DNA from 2 places in the Arthrobacter sp. ok909 genome. Region 2 is predicted to be linked to the other one. Evidence: riboswitches for the same ligand, from Rfam matches in the RefSeq annotation. Region 2 holds a riboswitch; the other holds the start of a gene.
The links. Region 2 has a riboswitch for thiamine pyrophosphate ahead of BLR03_RS25370 (hydroxyethylthiazole kinase). Riboswitches for the same ligand answer to the same signal wherever they lie in the genome.
Positions count from the first base shown of each region.

Region 1: another riboswitch for thiamine pyrophosphate. It lies ahead of thiC (phosphomethylpyrimidine synthase ThiC); the one in region 2 lies ahead of BLR03_RS25370 (hydroxyethylthiazole kinase).

Region 1 is NZ_FNJS01000040.1:13,561-21,219, forward strand. Features, by position in the region: gene BLR03_RS21210 (patatin-like phospholipase family protein) at 1-22, opposite strand, end outside; gene BLR03_RS21215 (DNA polymerase IV) at 230-1,285, opposite strand; gene BLR03_RS21220 (hypothetical protein) at 1,608-2,744, shown strand; gene thiC (phosphomethylpyrimidine synthase ThiC) at 2,862-4,694, opposite strand; TPP riboswitch at 4,691-4,798, opposite strand; gene BLR03_RS21230 (amidohydrolase family protein) at 4,878-5,963, shown strand; gene BLR03_RS21235 (VOC family protein) at 6,047-6,922, shown strand; gene BLR03_RS21240 (hypothetical protein) at 7,247-7,659, shown strand, end outside.
Region 2 is NZ_FNJS01000036.1:39,033-46,691, forward strand. Features, by position in the region: gene BLR03_RS20520 (cupin domain-containing protein) at 1-199, shown strand, start outside; gene BLR03_RS20525 (NAD(P)-binding domain-containing protein) at 603-2,003, shown strand; gene BLR03_RS20530 (TetR/AcrR family transcriptional regulator) at 2,336-2,923, shown strand; gene BLR03_RS20535 (thiazole synthase) at 3,081-3,893, opposite strand; gene thiS (sulfur carrier protein ThiS) at 3,899-4,135, opposite strand; partial or broken gene BLR03_RS25370 (hydroxyethylthiazole kinase) at 4,206-4,685, opposite strand; TPP riboswitch at 4,668-4,764, opposite strand; gene BLR03_RS20550 (HAD-IIA family hydrolase) at 5,293-6,282, shown strand; gene BLR03_RS24560 (hypothetical protein) at 6,296-6,439, shown strand.

The DNA.
Region 1 (7,659 bases), on a different contig from region 2:
CTGAAGAAGGTGTTGTGTTCATGGGAGTCGCCTTTCGCGAATTGCCTGGAGGGCGCTCCCGGTAGCGACTACCTCAGTCGCGCGATCGTCGACTGCAGGGGAGCACCCACTGTGGATACTGCGTTCATGGGTCTCACCTCCTGGCACTGGATCACGATCCCCGGCAGGCTACCACGCCCGCGACGCGGTGCGCCATCGGCATCATGGCGGTTGCCGTGCAGCGACGCCGTCACCAACCGCCACGCGTCGGCGTATGTCCCTTTCGGGCATCGTCGGGCATTGCCATTTCGGCCCGCAGGCCTAAGAGACGGATCGGCCGGCCCGCTTCGATTCCGGCTGCGAGGTCCAGGGCCCGCGCGAGGATTTCGTTCCGGTCGAAAGTCTCGGGAATCTTCCTCGCGTGGGTCTTGGTGAGGAACGGCGCGTACCGAACCTTGAGGGTCAGCCCTATCACGGGCCGTCCTTCGGCCACAACATCCTCAAGGACACGCGCTGTCAGCTCCCTCACGGCGTCGTCCACCTGGGCGGGCTCGGTCAGGTCGCGCTGGAAGGTGGTCTCCCGGCTATGCCCGCGGGCAACCCACGGGGTGTCGTCCACAACGCTGGTGCCGTCCCCGCGTCCGAGCTCCGCGTACCAAGGACCCATCCTGGGGCCGAACTCCGGGACCAGGTCCAGGGGGTCGGACGCGGCGAGCTCGGCGACTGTGTTGATGCCTAGTTTGGCCAGCCGGGCCGACACTTTGGCTCCGATGCCCCACAGGTCCTTGGTGGGCCGACTGCCCATGACGTCGAGCCAGTTCCCGGCAGTGAGACGGAAGACGCCGGCCGGCTTGCCGAAACCGGTGGCGACCTTTGCCCGGACCAGGGTGTCGCCGATGCCCACGCTGCAATGCAGCTGCGTTTGCTCCAGGACAGCGGCCTGCACCTGCCGGGCGTAGGCCTCCGGATTCTCTGTCTCTGTGCCTACAAAGGCTTCATCCCAACCCAGCACCTGCACGGTGGCGCCGGGCTGCGCGCGCAGGGTAGCCATCACCGTTTCAGACGCCGCGAGGTAAGCCTCCGGATCGACGGGCAGGATCACAGCGTCGGGCACTTTCCGGGCAGCAATGCGTAAGGGCATTCCGGAACCCACGCCGAACGCCCTGGCTTCGTAGGATGCGGTCGACACCACAGCTCGTTCCGTGGGGTCGCCCCGACCGCCGACAATGATCGGCTTGCCCGCAAGCTCCGGCCGCCGGAGCACCTCGACCGCCGCGATGAATTGGTCGAGATCGACGTGCAGCACCCACCGGATTCCGCTCACGCCACCAGTCTGCCCTAAACATCCCTGGCAAGCATCGGCTCTCCACCGGGCTTGGCCGCGGGGCCTGCGGCGTCCTACTGCCTCGAATACTGCCTCGAAACCCCTGTGCCTCGGAACGCATGTGAAGCAAGACAACTCACAGCCTCGTTGAGCAATACCAAGCGGTGTAGGGGTACGCCCTCATTCCTGCCCCTGACCTGCGCATTCATTGTCGGAATCGGTGCTTGGGCACTACACTCGGCGACGGGGGATGGGGGTAGCGATGGTCGCTCCGAGTTCAGGGGATCACGTCCGGGAGGATGATTTGCCGGCCCGCATTCGTGCGCTGCGGATGCCCGGCTGGGCTGGCGCGGCCCTCGGTGCGGGCCTGCTGGCGGTCGCGGTCGCGGCGGTCGCCGGCTCGATCCTGGTCAACGAACGCGACAGCACGATCATCGCGGCCTGGGCGGAGGCGCTCATCATGGCGGGGGCAATCATTTTGGCGGTCTTCGGCGCCGTCCTGCTGTGGTACGCCGGCGAGTGGGTCACGCTCACGCCGGACGCGGCGATCGTGACGAAGGCGTTCCTCGCCCGGGCCAGGGTCGATCGCACGCAGCTTGAAGACTTCCACCCCTATCCCCACCGGTACGCCGGCCGTGGGGGCGTCCAGTACCGGATGGTCCCGACCTTCACCTTTAGGGACCCGCATGGCCGGCTCCGGGACCTGCCGCTGCCGTTTCTGGCCTACTGGAACAAGGTTGGGGGCGCGGACGCCCCCCTGCCGCCGCGCGCCGCGTACCTCGAGGCGTGGGCTCGCGCGGCCGGCAGCCCGTACTCGAGAACGGTGTTCACAGCCGCCGTGCCGTACACGCTCTCGATGCACCGACAATCCGTGAGGACGGGTCTGCTGCGCCGGGCACGCGTGGCGGCAATCCTCATCCCGATGGTCTCGATTGGGCTCGGCCTGGCCCTCGGCTTCGGGCTCGGACCGGTCGCCAAAGCCTTCGGCGGGCATGACCGCAGTTTCGACGCCCAAACGAACCGCACCGGCATCCGCGATCTCGACGACGCCCTCACGCCCGCCGTCGCCGCCTACCAGTGGCGTTCGGAGCAGTTCAAGCCCGGCACAAGAGACTTCAGCTTCTTCCCGACCCTGCGGTCACTGCCGTCGGCGCCGTACACGGTCCGATACTTCATCCGAGACCCTGCGCAGCGCGGCACAGACCTCAGTCCCCCGGAGCAGAAGTATGGCCGAATCGTCTCGGAAGGGACGATTTCCGCAAAGAACCCCACGATCGAATTCGCGCTCGACCACGACGCAAGCACCTTCACCTTCGAGGTCTACGTCACCGACGACCGCGGCCACACGACGCTCAACTCCGAGCTCTACAGGAACATCGCCGCGAATCCGGCACGGACGCCGACGCCGAATCCGGCACCGACGCCGGCGCCGACGTCCTGAGAGCGACGGCTCGCGCGGTCGGACCGCCCTCCGTCGCCTCCGGTTAATGCCTCATCAGGGGCGTCCCATGGCCGTCCGAGGCGCCCGCCCGGCAGGGCAGGCGCCCCGGACCGTGGACTAGGCCGAGGCCTGTACGCCCACGGTCGGCTCGGGCAGGTAGACCTTGCCGCCCGCTGCCAGGAATTCGTTGCTCTTCTCCCGCATCCCGGCGGCCATCTGCGCCAGTGCCGCCTGCGAGTCGGCGGAACCATATTCGTCCCGGATGTCCTGGCTGATCCGCATGGAGCAGAACTTGGGCCCGCACATCGAGCAGAAGTGCGCCGTCTTGGCCGGTTCCGCGGGGAGCGTCTCATCGTGGAAGGACTCGGCGGTCACCGGATCCAGGGACAGCGCGAACTGGTCCCGCCAGCGGAACTCAAACCGCGCCTTGGACAGGGCGTCGTCGCGTTCGTGCGCTCCGGGGTGGCCCTTGGCGAGGTCGGCCGCGTGGGCCGCGATCTTGTACGTGATCACGCCGGTCTTCACGTCGTCCTTGTTCGGCAGCCCCAAGTGTTCCTTGGGCGTGACGTAGCAGAGCATCGCGGTGCCATAACGGGCAATCTCCGTGGCGCCGATCGCCGAGGTGATGTGGTCATAGCCGGGTGCGATGTCCGTGACCAGCGGCCCCAGCGTGTAGAAGGGGGCGCCCTTGCAGAGCTCCTGCTGGCGCTCCACGTTCTCCCGAACAAGGTGGAACGGCACGTGTCCCGGGCCCTCCACCATGACCTGCACATCGAACTCCCAGGCCCGCTGGGTGAGCTCGGCCAGTGTGTCGAGTTCGGCGAACTGCGCGGCGTCGTTGGCGTCCGCCGTCGCGCCGGGCCGCAGCCCGTCGCCGAGGGAGAACGAGACGTCGTACTTGGCGAAGATTTCGCAGAGCTCGTCGAAGTGGGTATAGAGGAAGTTCTCCTGATGGTGAGCCAGGCACCAGCCGGCCATGATGGAACCGCCGCGGGACACGATCCCGGTGACCCGGTTGGCCGTCAGGGGGACGTAGCGCAGCAGCACCCCGGCATGGATGGTCATGTAGTCCACCCCCTGCTCGCACTGTTCGATCACGGTGTCCCGGAAGATCTCCCAGGTCAGGGCGTTGGCCTCGCCGTTGACCTTCTCCAGCGCCTGGTAGATCGGGACCGTTCCGATCGGGACGGGGGAGTTGCGGATGATCCATTCGCGCGTGGTGTGGATATCGTCCCCGGTGGAGAGGTCCATCACCGTGTCCGCACCCCACTGGGTAGCCCACTGAAGTTTGTCCACTTCCTCGGCGATGGAGCTGGTCACCGCGGAATTGCCGATGTTGGCGTTGATTTTCACCAGGAACGCCTTGCCGATGATCATCGGCTCGGACTCCGGGTGGTTGATGTTGCTGGGAATAATGGCCCGGCCCGCTGCCACCTCGCTGCGGACCAGCTCCACATCGCAGTTCTCGCGCAGCGCAACGAACCGCATCTCCGGTGTCACGATGCCCTGCCGCGCGTAATGCATCTGGGTGACCGTCCGGCCCTCGACGGCGCGGCGGGGCTCTGGCGGGGCGCCCCGCCATTCCGCGGAGGCGGCACCGCGGCGCACCGCGGACCTGCCGTCGTCGAGCAGATTGCGTTCCCGACCGCGGTACGGCTCCGTGTCACCCCGCCCGGCGATCCAGCCGCTGCGGAACGGGGCGAGCCCCACCACCGGATCGCTGCCCGGGCCGGCCGTGCGGTAGACCCGGAATGGAGGGTTCTCGACGCCTCCCGGCGAGGGTTCCAGCGCGATCTCGGTCACCGGGACGCGGATGCCGTGCTCCGGGTCCGTCGTGAAGGCCAGCGAGTGGGACTTCAGTGACTGCGTCGCGGCAGCCTCGGAGTCGGCAGGCAGGTTTTGGCCGGACTGGTTTTGGATAGGGCTGTGCTGTGCAATTTGCGTATTCACGGAAAATACTCACTTCCTTCGCCGGCATTACCCGGACAGGTTCAACGGTCGCAGGCCGCGTCAGCCCGATCTCAGCCCCTGCAGGGGCACCCGTGTGGTCGTAGATGAAGCTACCACGCGCCGCCGGACGGCTGTCCAGTGTGACGCGGCCGGCGCGGCGACATGGGGACTACCCTTGATGCCATGACCGGCATCATCGAATTCAGCGGCCCCATCCTTACCGGGCCGGACACGGTACGCCACGGCCTCTGGTCCGTCGACGGCCGGCTCACGTTCCACCGGCCCGCCGCCGCGCCGGAGCGCGTGCTGGATGGCTGGGTCATTCCCGGGCTGGTGGACGCACACTGCCACATCGGCCTCGGCCCCGGCGGAGACGTTGCCGAGGACACCGCGGAGTCCCAGGCCGTCACGGACCGCGACGCCGGGACGCTCCTGGTCCGCGACGCCGGCGCTGTCCACGACACCCGCTGGCTCCAGCAGCGCCCGGACCTTCCACGGATCATCCGTGCCGGCCGGCACATCGCCCGCACCCGGCGCTACCTGCGCGGCTTCGCCGTCGAGGTGGAACCGGACGGCCTGGTCGAGGCCGTGCGGAAGCAGGCCCGTGCCGGCGACGGCTGGGTCAAGCTCGTGGGGGACTGGATCGACCGCGACGCCGGCGGCGACCTCGCCGCCAGTTTTCCCGCCGGAAGCCTCAAGGATGCCGTCCAGGCCGCGCACGATGAAGGGGCCCGCGTCACCGCCCACTGCTTCGCCGAGGACACCCTGGATGACATGCTCGACGCCGGGATCGACTGCATCGAGCACGGCACCGGGCTGCTGCCGCGGCACCTCCCGCGCTTCGTGGAGCAGGGCGTGCCGATCGTCCCCACCCTGATCAACATCGCCACCTTCCCGGACATCGCCGCCCAGGCGGAAGCCAAGTTCCCCCGCTACGCCGCGCACATGCGCTCGCTGTGGGAGAGGCGGGCGGAGCGGATCCTGGAAGCCCACGAGGCCGGGGTGGCCATCTATGCCGGCACCGATGCCGGCAGCGTGATCAGGCACGGCCGGATCGTGGACGAGATCTGGGCCCTGCACGCCGCCGGGCTGCCTGCCGCGGCTGCCCTCGGCGCTGCCAGCTGGTCCGCGCGGACCTGGCTCGGCGCGGACGGCATCACCGAAGGGGCCAGCGCCGACGTACTGGTGTGCGCTAAGGACCCCCGGCAGGACCTCGGGACCCTTGCCGGGCTGAAGCATATTGTCCTGCGGGGCCTGCCCACCCGTTAGGAATAAATTGAAGCTTCAAGTAATTTAATACTATGCCAAGGTCACCGAAGCGCCGGTGGCCACCGAACCCCCGGAGAGTTTCAATGACCGCAGAAGCCAGCACCCAGGATCTCCTTCCTGCCACACTCACCATGGGCACCGTGATGCTCAAGGTCGGCGACATGAAGCTCATGACCGACTACTACCAGCGCGCCCTCGGCCTGGACATCGTGGCCGAACAGGACGGCGGACTCTACCTTGGCCGCCGGCAGAAGCCCCTGGTCCATCTGGCCCCCGCCCCGGGCTTGAACCTGCCCTCCCGCGGCGAAGCCGGGCTCTTCCACACCGCCCTCCTCTTCGAGGACCAGCAGTCCCTGGCGGCCACCGTTGCCAGCACAGCCCAGTACGACCCCCAGTCCTTCACCGGCAGCGCGGACCACCTCGTCAGCGAGGCCTTCTACTTCAACGACCCCGAAGGCAACGGCATCGAGCTGTACTGGGACCGGCCGCGGCAGGACTGGTCCTGGGAAGGCAAGAACGTCGTCATGGACAGCCTGGCCCTGCCGCCGCAGCGCTACCTGCAACAGCACCTGACCGAAGAGTCCCTGAGCGGCCAGCGCGAGGCGGCCGCCGGCGTCGGACACGTCCATCTGCAGGTGGGCGACGTCCACGCGGCGCATGAGTTCTATGTCGGCACACTGGGCTTCGAAAAGACCGCGGGCTGGCATGGCCAGGCACTGTTCGTCTCGGCCGGCGGCTACCACCACCACATGGCCATGAACGTCTGGAACAGCCGCGGCGCCGGCCCCCGGCGCGACACGCTGGGCCTGGGCGAGGTGCTCATCGAAGTGCCCTCGGGTGACGACGTCGGTTCCCTGGCCGACCGCCTTAAGGTGGCCGGCGTCGACTCGCACCACACCGGCGCCGAGCTGCGCTTCGAGGACCCGTGGCGCAACCGCATCCGCGTCGCCGTGCGCTAAGAGCACGCTGTTCGCTGAGCACACGCTGTTCGCTGTGCATGTCCAGCGTGCACAACTCCCCGCTGGACATGCACACTGTTCACTGACAGGAGCGGTGGACATGTCCATCGGTCGCGGCCGGGAATGGACATAGCGGCCATATGTCAATTGCTCGCGGTCAGGGGAGGGCATGTCCGCGAAAGGTAATGACCGTGGGAGAGCATGTCCACTGGTCACAGTCAGGGTGGGGCATGTCCCCCGGGGCGCCGCTGCGCTGAAGCGATTAGGCTGAGGCGACGCCAAAAACAGCGGCCAAGCGCCGCCAGACATCTAAGGACTAGCTGCATGGGATTCACCGAAATCTTTGTGTCCACCCACGACGCCGCCCTCAAACGCGCCGGCGCGCTCGAAGCCGGCGGCGCGGCCGCCCCGGACGCCGTGCGCATCCCGGACATCAGCGACTTTGAGGTCGAACGGCTCGGCGACCTCGCCGGAGTGGCCGTCCACGCTCCGGGCGCGGACTACGAACTGGCGATGGTGGACGTGGCCAGCGACTCCCTGCTCGGCGTCCCCTCCGCCATGGTCCGGACGCTCGCGGAATTGCTCAGCTACGAAACCGAGGGGGAGGGCGACGTCCTCGAGGACGTTGCGGCCAACTGGGCCGCCGAGGAGGACACGCCCTTCGGTTCGGACCAGGCCCGGGCTTATGTGCGCCGGATCGCCGAACTGGCCGCCGGAATCGACCCCGCCACCAAGTC
Region 2 (7,659 bases):
GCTGGTGTACACGTACACCTACGACGAGATGAAGGTCGTCATCAAGGGTGAGTTCATCCTCACTGACGAGGCGACCGGGGAAGTCACGCACGCGAAGGAGCGTGACGTGCTGTTCTTCCCGAAGGGAACGACGGTCAAGTTCGAGACCCCTGAGCATGCTCTGGGGTTCTTCGTTGGCGACCGCACTTTCGCACCCTAGATCAGCTACGCGGTCCGGTTCCATGCCTCGGCAGCAGGCGCCGGCATGGAACCGGCCGGCAGACCTGCGGCATTGATGTCGTTGGCGTAGGCAACCCGAAGACCTTTTTCGGACCTGGGGTCCGTGCATGGAGGTCCGCGCGTCTGCTCCGTCTCGTGCTTTCGGGGTTCTCTCCGGACAGGCTGTCAGGGACAGCGTCACCACCCCGCGTTCTCTAACCACTCTCTGGACGTATCGGCCTGGGCTTTGCACTGGCCGGACTCCGGAATGGCGTGGCCGAGCGCAAAGGCATCGCCGCGCCATCACAAACCGGTATCTGTCTGGTTACCGGCAGGACACGTAGCGCAACATATACCGCCGCACATCGGCGACCCCAAAAGATCTAATGGAACAGGAGAACACCATGGCATTGCGAGTCGGAATCATTGGTGCCGGGCCCAGCGGCCTGGCACAACTGCGGGCGTTTGAATCAGCACGCCAAAAAGGCGCCGCCATCCCCGAAATCATGTGCTTTGAGAAAGGGGACGACTGGGGCGGGCAGTGGAACAACAGCTGGAGGATCGGCCTGGATGCTCACGGCGAGCCGGTGCACTCCAGCATGTACCGCCACCTATGGTCCAATGGGCCCAAGGAGTGCCTGGAGTTCTCGGACTACTCCTTTGACGAGCACTTCGGTCGTCCGATTTCCTCCTTCCCGCCCCGCGAGGTTCTGTTCGACTACATCAAGGGCCGCGTGGAAAAGTCCGACGTCCGCAAGTACGTCCGGTTCAACAGCGTTGCACGCCACACCAGCTATAACGAGGCCACGCAGGAATTCACGCTTACGGTTGAGGACCTCAAAACCAACCTCACCGAGACGCACGTGTTCGACAAGCTCGTGGTCGCCACCGGCCACTTCTCCGTCCCCGCCGTCCCGGAATTCAAGGGCATCAAAACCTTCCCGGGGGAGGTCCTGCACGCCCACGATTTCCGCGGAGCCGAGCGGTTTTACGGCAAGAAGCTGCTCATGATCGGCAGCAGCTATTCCGCCGAGGACATCGGCATGCAGTCCCACAAGATGGGCGCCGCGTCCATCACCCTGAGCTACCGCACGGCCCCGATGGGCTATCACTGGCCGGAGAACACAGTGGAACGCCCACTCGTCACTCACTTCGAGGGCCGCACCGCGCACTTCAGCGACGGCACCCAGGATGACTTCGACGCCGTCGTGCTTTGCACCGGATACCAGCACAAGTACCCGTTCCTGCCCAGCGGGCTGTCGCTGAAGTCACCGAACGTGCTGTACCCTGGCAACCTTTACAAGGGCGTGGTATGGCAGCAGAACACCAACCTGTTCTATCTGGGTGCCCAGGACCAGTACTACACGTTCAACATGTTCGACGCGCAGGCCTGGTTTGCCCGCGACGTCATGACTGGAGCGATTGACCTGCCGTCCCTTGTTGAGCGCGAGGTGGACATCCAGCTCTGGCTCGAGCGCCACGCCGCGCTGCCGGATCACGATGCAGAAGCCGATTTCCAAACGGACTACCTACGGGAACTCATCGAAGCCACCGACTACCCGCCCTTCGACCTGGACGCTGTCTGCCAGTTGTTCAAGGACTGGATGCACCACAAGCACGACGACATCCTCGGCTACCGCGACATGCTCCACCGCTCCGTGGTCACCGGCACCATGGCGACCAAACATCACACCCGCTGGCTCAACGCCATGGATGACTCCATGGAACGGTACCTGCACGGCCCCACCCAGGATCTGGACAACGTGACACCTGACGATCTCACCGAGACCGTGGCCGCCAGGTAGCCCAGGGCACGTGGCTGTTCGGGCACCCCCAAGACAAGGGGAAAGCAGGTGATTGTGGAGGGCCGCCTCCTGATCCCCGCTCGTAGCACCGCACACCGTAGATCCCGTCCAATAGCGAGGGTGTGGGCCGGCCGCTTCCCTCCGGACCTCCCGCACGCAACAGGGGTCCCGCTCATGACAGGCCGCCGTCCGGGCATACCAGGCGGCGGCCTGCCACGCATACAGAGGTTCAGGTCAGTCGTTCAAGACAGAGGTGGAACATTTCTCTGTCCAAGCAATAGTCTTATGACGTGTCCCAGCCGGGCCGAAATCGGGAGACTGGAGAGTGCGCTATGCGGGTATCCACAAAAGATCGAAAAGAACAGCTGATTTCAGCAACCGTGGAACTAATGAGGCGTAAGGGTGTTCAGTCCGTGACCATGCGGGCTATCGCTAAAGAGGCTAATGCCCCCTTAGCCACCGCCCATTATTGCTTCAGCGATAAAGACGAGCTCATGGAGGCGGCCGCCGAGGCCTGGCTGAAGAACCTAAGCAGTTATTCCGGCGACGTCCCGGTCCACCTGGGTCTTCGTAAGGCGGTGGAACAAGTAGCCGAAGGCTACTGGCGAGCACTAGAAGAAGAGCCGGCCAGCCTCCTTGCTGAGATCGAACTCATTCTGTGGGCAACACGCAATGCCCCCGGCAGCCCGCTGGCCGCGAAGATTTATCCTGCCTACGAAGTGGAGCTGGGAAATATATTCTCCTCCGCGGCCCAAAACAATGGTGACCAGTGCCGTATTGGCGTCCCTGCGCTCGTAAGGTCTTTCCTGATGATCTACGATGGAGCGGCCCTTCAATACATGACCGACCCGAAGGCGACCGACCACCGCGCCTTGTTCTTCATGACGCTTGACGCACTGCTGACTAAAGCCGGCGTCTAAGACTCCCCTGCCGCCAACCGTGGCAACGCGGAGAGGTCAACAACCGAAAGGATCTCCTCCTTGCTCTCCTGCCAGGATGAGGAACCCCTCGTCTTGCGCTGGCTGCGCGAGACGTGCCAGCACCGCTGCTTCCGACAGTGAAGCGGAGTTCATATCCCTAGAGGAACTCGGCCCGGCCCTCCATCGCCGAGGACGCCAGCGCGTGCTCGCGCCGCGGGATCCTGCCTGCCGCTTTCGCCAGCCTCCCGGCGATGACGGCATGCTTAAAGGCCTCCCCCATGAGCGCGGGATTCTGGGCACGGGTCACGGCCGTGGCCAGCAACACGGCGTCGCAGCCAAGTTCCATCGCCAGAGCCGCGTCCGAGGCCGTGCCGATTCCGGCATCGAGCACCACGGGCACGGACGCCCGCGAGACGATCAGCTCGATGTTGTGCGGATTAAGGATGCCCAGGCCGGTGCCGATCGGGGCGCCCAGCGGCATCACCGCCGTCGCCCCGAGGTTTTCGAGCCGCAGGGCCAGCACGGGGTCATCGTTGGTGTAGGCGAAGACCTTGAAGCCGCGGGCCACGAGCTGCTCAGTTGCGTCCACGAGCTCGACCGCGTCCGGCAGCAGGGTGTGCTCGTCGGCAATGACTTCGAGCTTGACCCAGTCCGTCTCCAGCGCCTCGCGGGCCAGTTCGGCCGTGAGTACGGCATCCTTAGCGGTGAAGCAACCGGCAGTGTTCGGCAGTACGCGGATGTTGTGGTCCACGAGCAGCTGGAACAGCGATCCCGTTTCCGCCGGTGAATAGCGGCGCATCGCCACGGTGGTCAGTTCCGTCCCGGAGGCCAAAAGCGCCGAGCCCAGCCCGTCCAGGCTCGGCGCACCGCCGGTGCCCATGATGAGCCGGGATCCGAGCGTCACGCCGTCGATGACCAAGCGGTCGGTACCTGTTCCTAGCCCGGTTGGAAGCGCAGTCGTCTCAGTCATCATCCTCATCCTCCCTGAATTGCCGTAACGAGTTCGATGTCATCGCCCTCGGCAAGCGCCGTGCTGTGCCACTGGCTGCGGGGCACCACCTCGGAGTTGCGCGCTACTGCCACACCCAGCCTTTGGCCGTCCCCGGCCTGCCCGTTGGCGGCAAGTTCCCGCCCTGTGACCTGGCTGACGAGCGTTGCAAGGGAGGCTTTTGCCCCAACGGCGTGGGTTTTGCCGTTCAATGTGATGTTCATGCTGATTCCTTGTTCTGGTCAGATGTGACTGGGTTTGCAGTGGCTGAGCCTGATTCGACACGGACCCGTGCCTGCTGGCCAGGCTCCTAGCAGTGTCCAGAGCGCTTTCGGGCGCATCAACGGCTTCGACTCGCGACCGCCTTGCCTCAGGCCGGCCAGTGCAATGACCCTCCGAAGCGTTGCCGCACACCGCTGTGGGCCGGTGATCCAGCAGCTCGGAGGCCGGCGCCGAACGGACCGGCAAAACGCCTAGAGCCGCCGGGTCAAGAATCCAGGGCGCACTTGATCCGCGGGCTGCTTCGCGCCTGCCGGCCCGCTGGTCTTCGTGCGGGCCGCCGACGTTTACCGGCGCTCCCGACGCCACCCACGCGAACGGCCTCGCCTCGCCAGGAACTTCGGCCATCCCCGGCGCCGCGCCGTCGGAAAGCAGCACATTGGCGGTGAAGTTTTTCAGCACGGTGTTGGTCAGGCACTGGATATGGGGCATGTCTCCCGGGGCCGTTCGGGCATGGCCCAGAACCATGGTCAGGCGAATAGTCATCCGCAACATCTCTTCGCTAGTACGAACTAGATCAGGTGCAACGGGTGTTCTCTCAGCCCCGGCCAGCAGGTCACCCCGTGTCACTAGAACAAACCCTACCCGGACGATTCACACAGGGACCTATCAGAACGGGTAGTCTGAACCATTCCGAATTAGCGTTTCCCCTACCCACAAATGACAGGACGATGGGATGCAAGGCTCACCTCTGAAAGAGGAGACCCTTTTGGAAAGGAAGTCCGATGCTACAAACCTCCAATTCGTGTGTTGATACGTGGATGGGCCGGGAGGCCCTCCATGGTTCCGGTGATCGCCCGGCTGTACCGCGAAACAACGTGGTGACCTGCATCCATGGCCAGGGCCTGATCAAGCAGTCCATCAGGAACATCTTTAACCAGAACACGGCGCCGCCGTCATGGCCCGGATGTTCGACACTAGGTCGGCATGAACGAAATGCTCTTGCGCATGACGTGACCCTCGGCCTGCTAATAGCACGTGTTCGTATTATGAACGCGGCATTCAAATTGAATGATCCGCTCAGCACTAGACACCCAGAGGGAAAGCTTGAGAGAGGAAGCCATCATGTCCGAGGCGAAGGCGAATCTGGAGGACGTCGTCGATGACTGAGCGGTTGATCGACGGATATGATGGCGTGCTCGCGGACCTCGACGGAGTCGTTTACACCGGACCGCGGGCAATCGACGGGGCAACAAAGGCCCTGGAGAGGCTCGCGGGGGAAGGCAAGAGCCTCGCCTACGTGACGAACAACGCGTCCCGCTCGTCCGAGCAGGTGGCGGCCCATCTCCGGGAGCTAGGGGCTCCAGCCAGCGCGGAGCAGGTCTTCGGTTCGGCCTTGGCCGGCGCGGAACTGCTGGCCGGACAGATTGCTGCCGGGTCGGCAGTCCTCGTCATCGGGAGCGAGACCCTCGCGGACGCCGTCAGGGCACAGGGGCTCGTCGTCGTTGGCACGGCCGATGACCGACCGGATGCCGTCATCCAGGGGTTCTCGCCGGGGCTGGGATGGAAGGACCTGGCGGAGGCTGCCTACGCCGTGGCCGCGGGTGCGGTCTGGGTGGCCACGAACACCGATATGTCCCTTCCGCAGGAGCGCGGGATCGCGCCGGGGAACGGTGCCCTCGTGGCGGCGGTTGCCGCTGCTACCGCGAAGTCGCCCTTGGTCGCAGGAAAGCCTGGGGCCGCCCTCTTCGAGACCGCGGCCCGCCACTCCGGCGTCGACCGTGCCATCGTGGTGGGGGACCGGCTCGACACCGACATCCTCGGTGGAAACCGCGCGGGGATGGCCACGGCGCTCGTCCTCACGGGCGTGGACTCGGTCGGCACAGCCTTGGCAGCACACGTGGACGAGCGCCCGGACTATCTGATTGGCTCCCTCGGGGAGCTTTACGAGGAGTACCCGGCGGTAATATTCGACGGCGTCTCGTACTCCTGCGGAGGAGCAGTTGCCTCTGCGACCGACTCGACGGTGACCATCAGCGGACGCGAGGACGACCTCGACAGCTGGCGCGCCGCATGCGCGGCATGGTGGGCAGTCCACCCCGAGGTGACCCCGGCCGCCGCGCCAGAGGTCAGCTTCACAACCGCTAGTTAGGCTCGAAGCAGGAATGACAGCTCAGCGGAGCGCAGGAAGGATGACGGACGGTGCGCTACGTCCGCTGAACGGGGACACGCACGTCGACCAGAACACGGCCGTTCTCGACGGGCTGGATGACTTGACCGTTGAGGAGCACGCCGACATTTACCTCTAGGTCCATGCCCGGGTTGAGCGACGAGCTGAACCAGGCACAGAAAAACGTCGCCACGCGGGAGCCCGTGGCGAAGTTGATCTCGGCGGGGCCAGGTCCTGAAGGAGGTCGCCGTGGCCCAGAAGGCCTCCGCCCCGATCCTCCCAGCACAACCGTCTCGACGTCGAGGAACGCGGCGAGGAGCACGTTAGTCGGGCCCAAGCTGAACTGCGCCCTGCCTGCCTTCCCGGTTGTGGACCCGACTGGCAAGCGATACCTCGACGGTGATGCTTCAACTGGAGGCTTCACGGATGTTGCCGTCGACATGGGTGCGACAGGTGACGTTGAAACATGGACGCATCCGATGAGCCTGCTCCCAACTTTGCCTGGGCAGATTTGAGCCTTAATGGTGGAGTGCTGCGCCCTATGCGAGTACTGCCGAACCAAGTTACAAAGTTACTGCCGAACCAAGTTACAAAGTGTCGCATGACAGGCTAGCCGACTCGGGCGGCCCTTCGGTGAGTATGTCAAGCGTCATCGCCCCAACCGGACAGTTGAATCTGGCCCTACGTCGCTGATTTCCAGATGCCAATGTGGGGTTTGTCGGTTGTCTCAGCGGCCTGTGGCGGCTCGCTGATTCTTTGTGGACTTGCCGTGATCTTCGGCACCGATGAGCATGGGGTTCTACTAATGCCCTGGCCACAACATCGCTTAAGGAGGCCCGGCCCGTCGCATCGTCAAGGGAGGGAGACCCGGAAGCTGCCAGGACCGTTCCCTGGATGGTCGAATGCAGGTCCACAAGTTCGCTTGTAACCCGGAGCCGTTCCGCCGAGGCCGCCCGGGATTCCAGCAGGCAAGAGAGTGCGGCGTCGCTGACCTTTTCCTGGATGAGGCAGGCTGCGAGCCCCAGATAGCGCATCTCGTTGAGGGCTTCATTCACCAGGCTTCCGGGCCTATCCGCGTAGCTGATGACGAGCAGTGCATTGCTTGCCGCATATGTGAGCACCAGAACCTGCAGGATACTGCCCGCAATGCGTGGCCCGGGAGAGCGACGCATCCCCGCTACGGGCAATGGAACGAAGGAGTGGCCACGGCAGCCCGGGCTCGGTCACCTTATGCAGGGGAACGGATGCCGTGGGCTCATTCATCCGGCGTACGGGACGATCCACGCAGCGACCTGCCCAAACGGGTAGTTTAAACCATCCCGAATTAGCGTTTCCCCTCCCCGTAAATGACAGGACGAT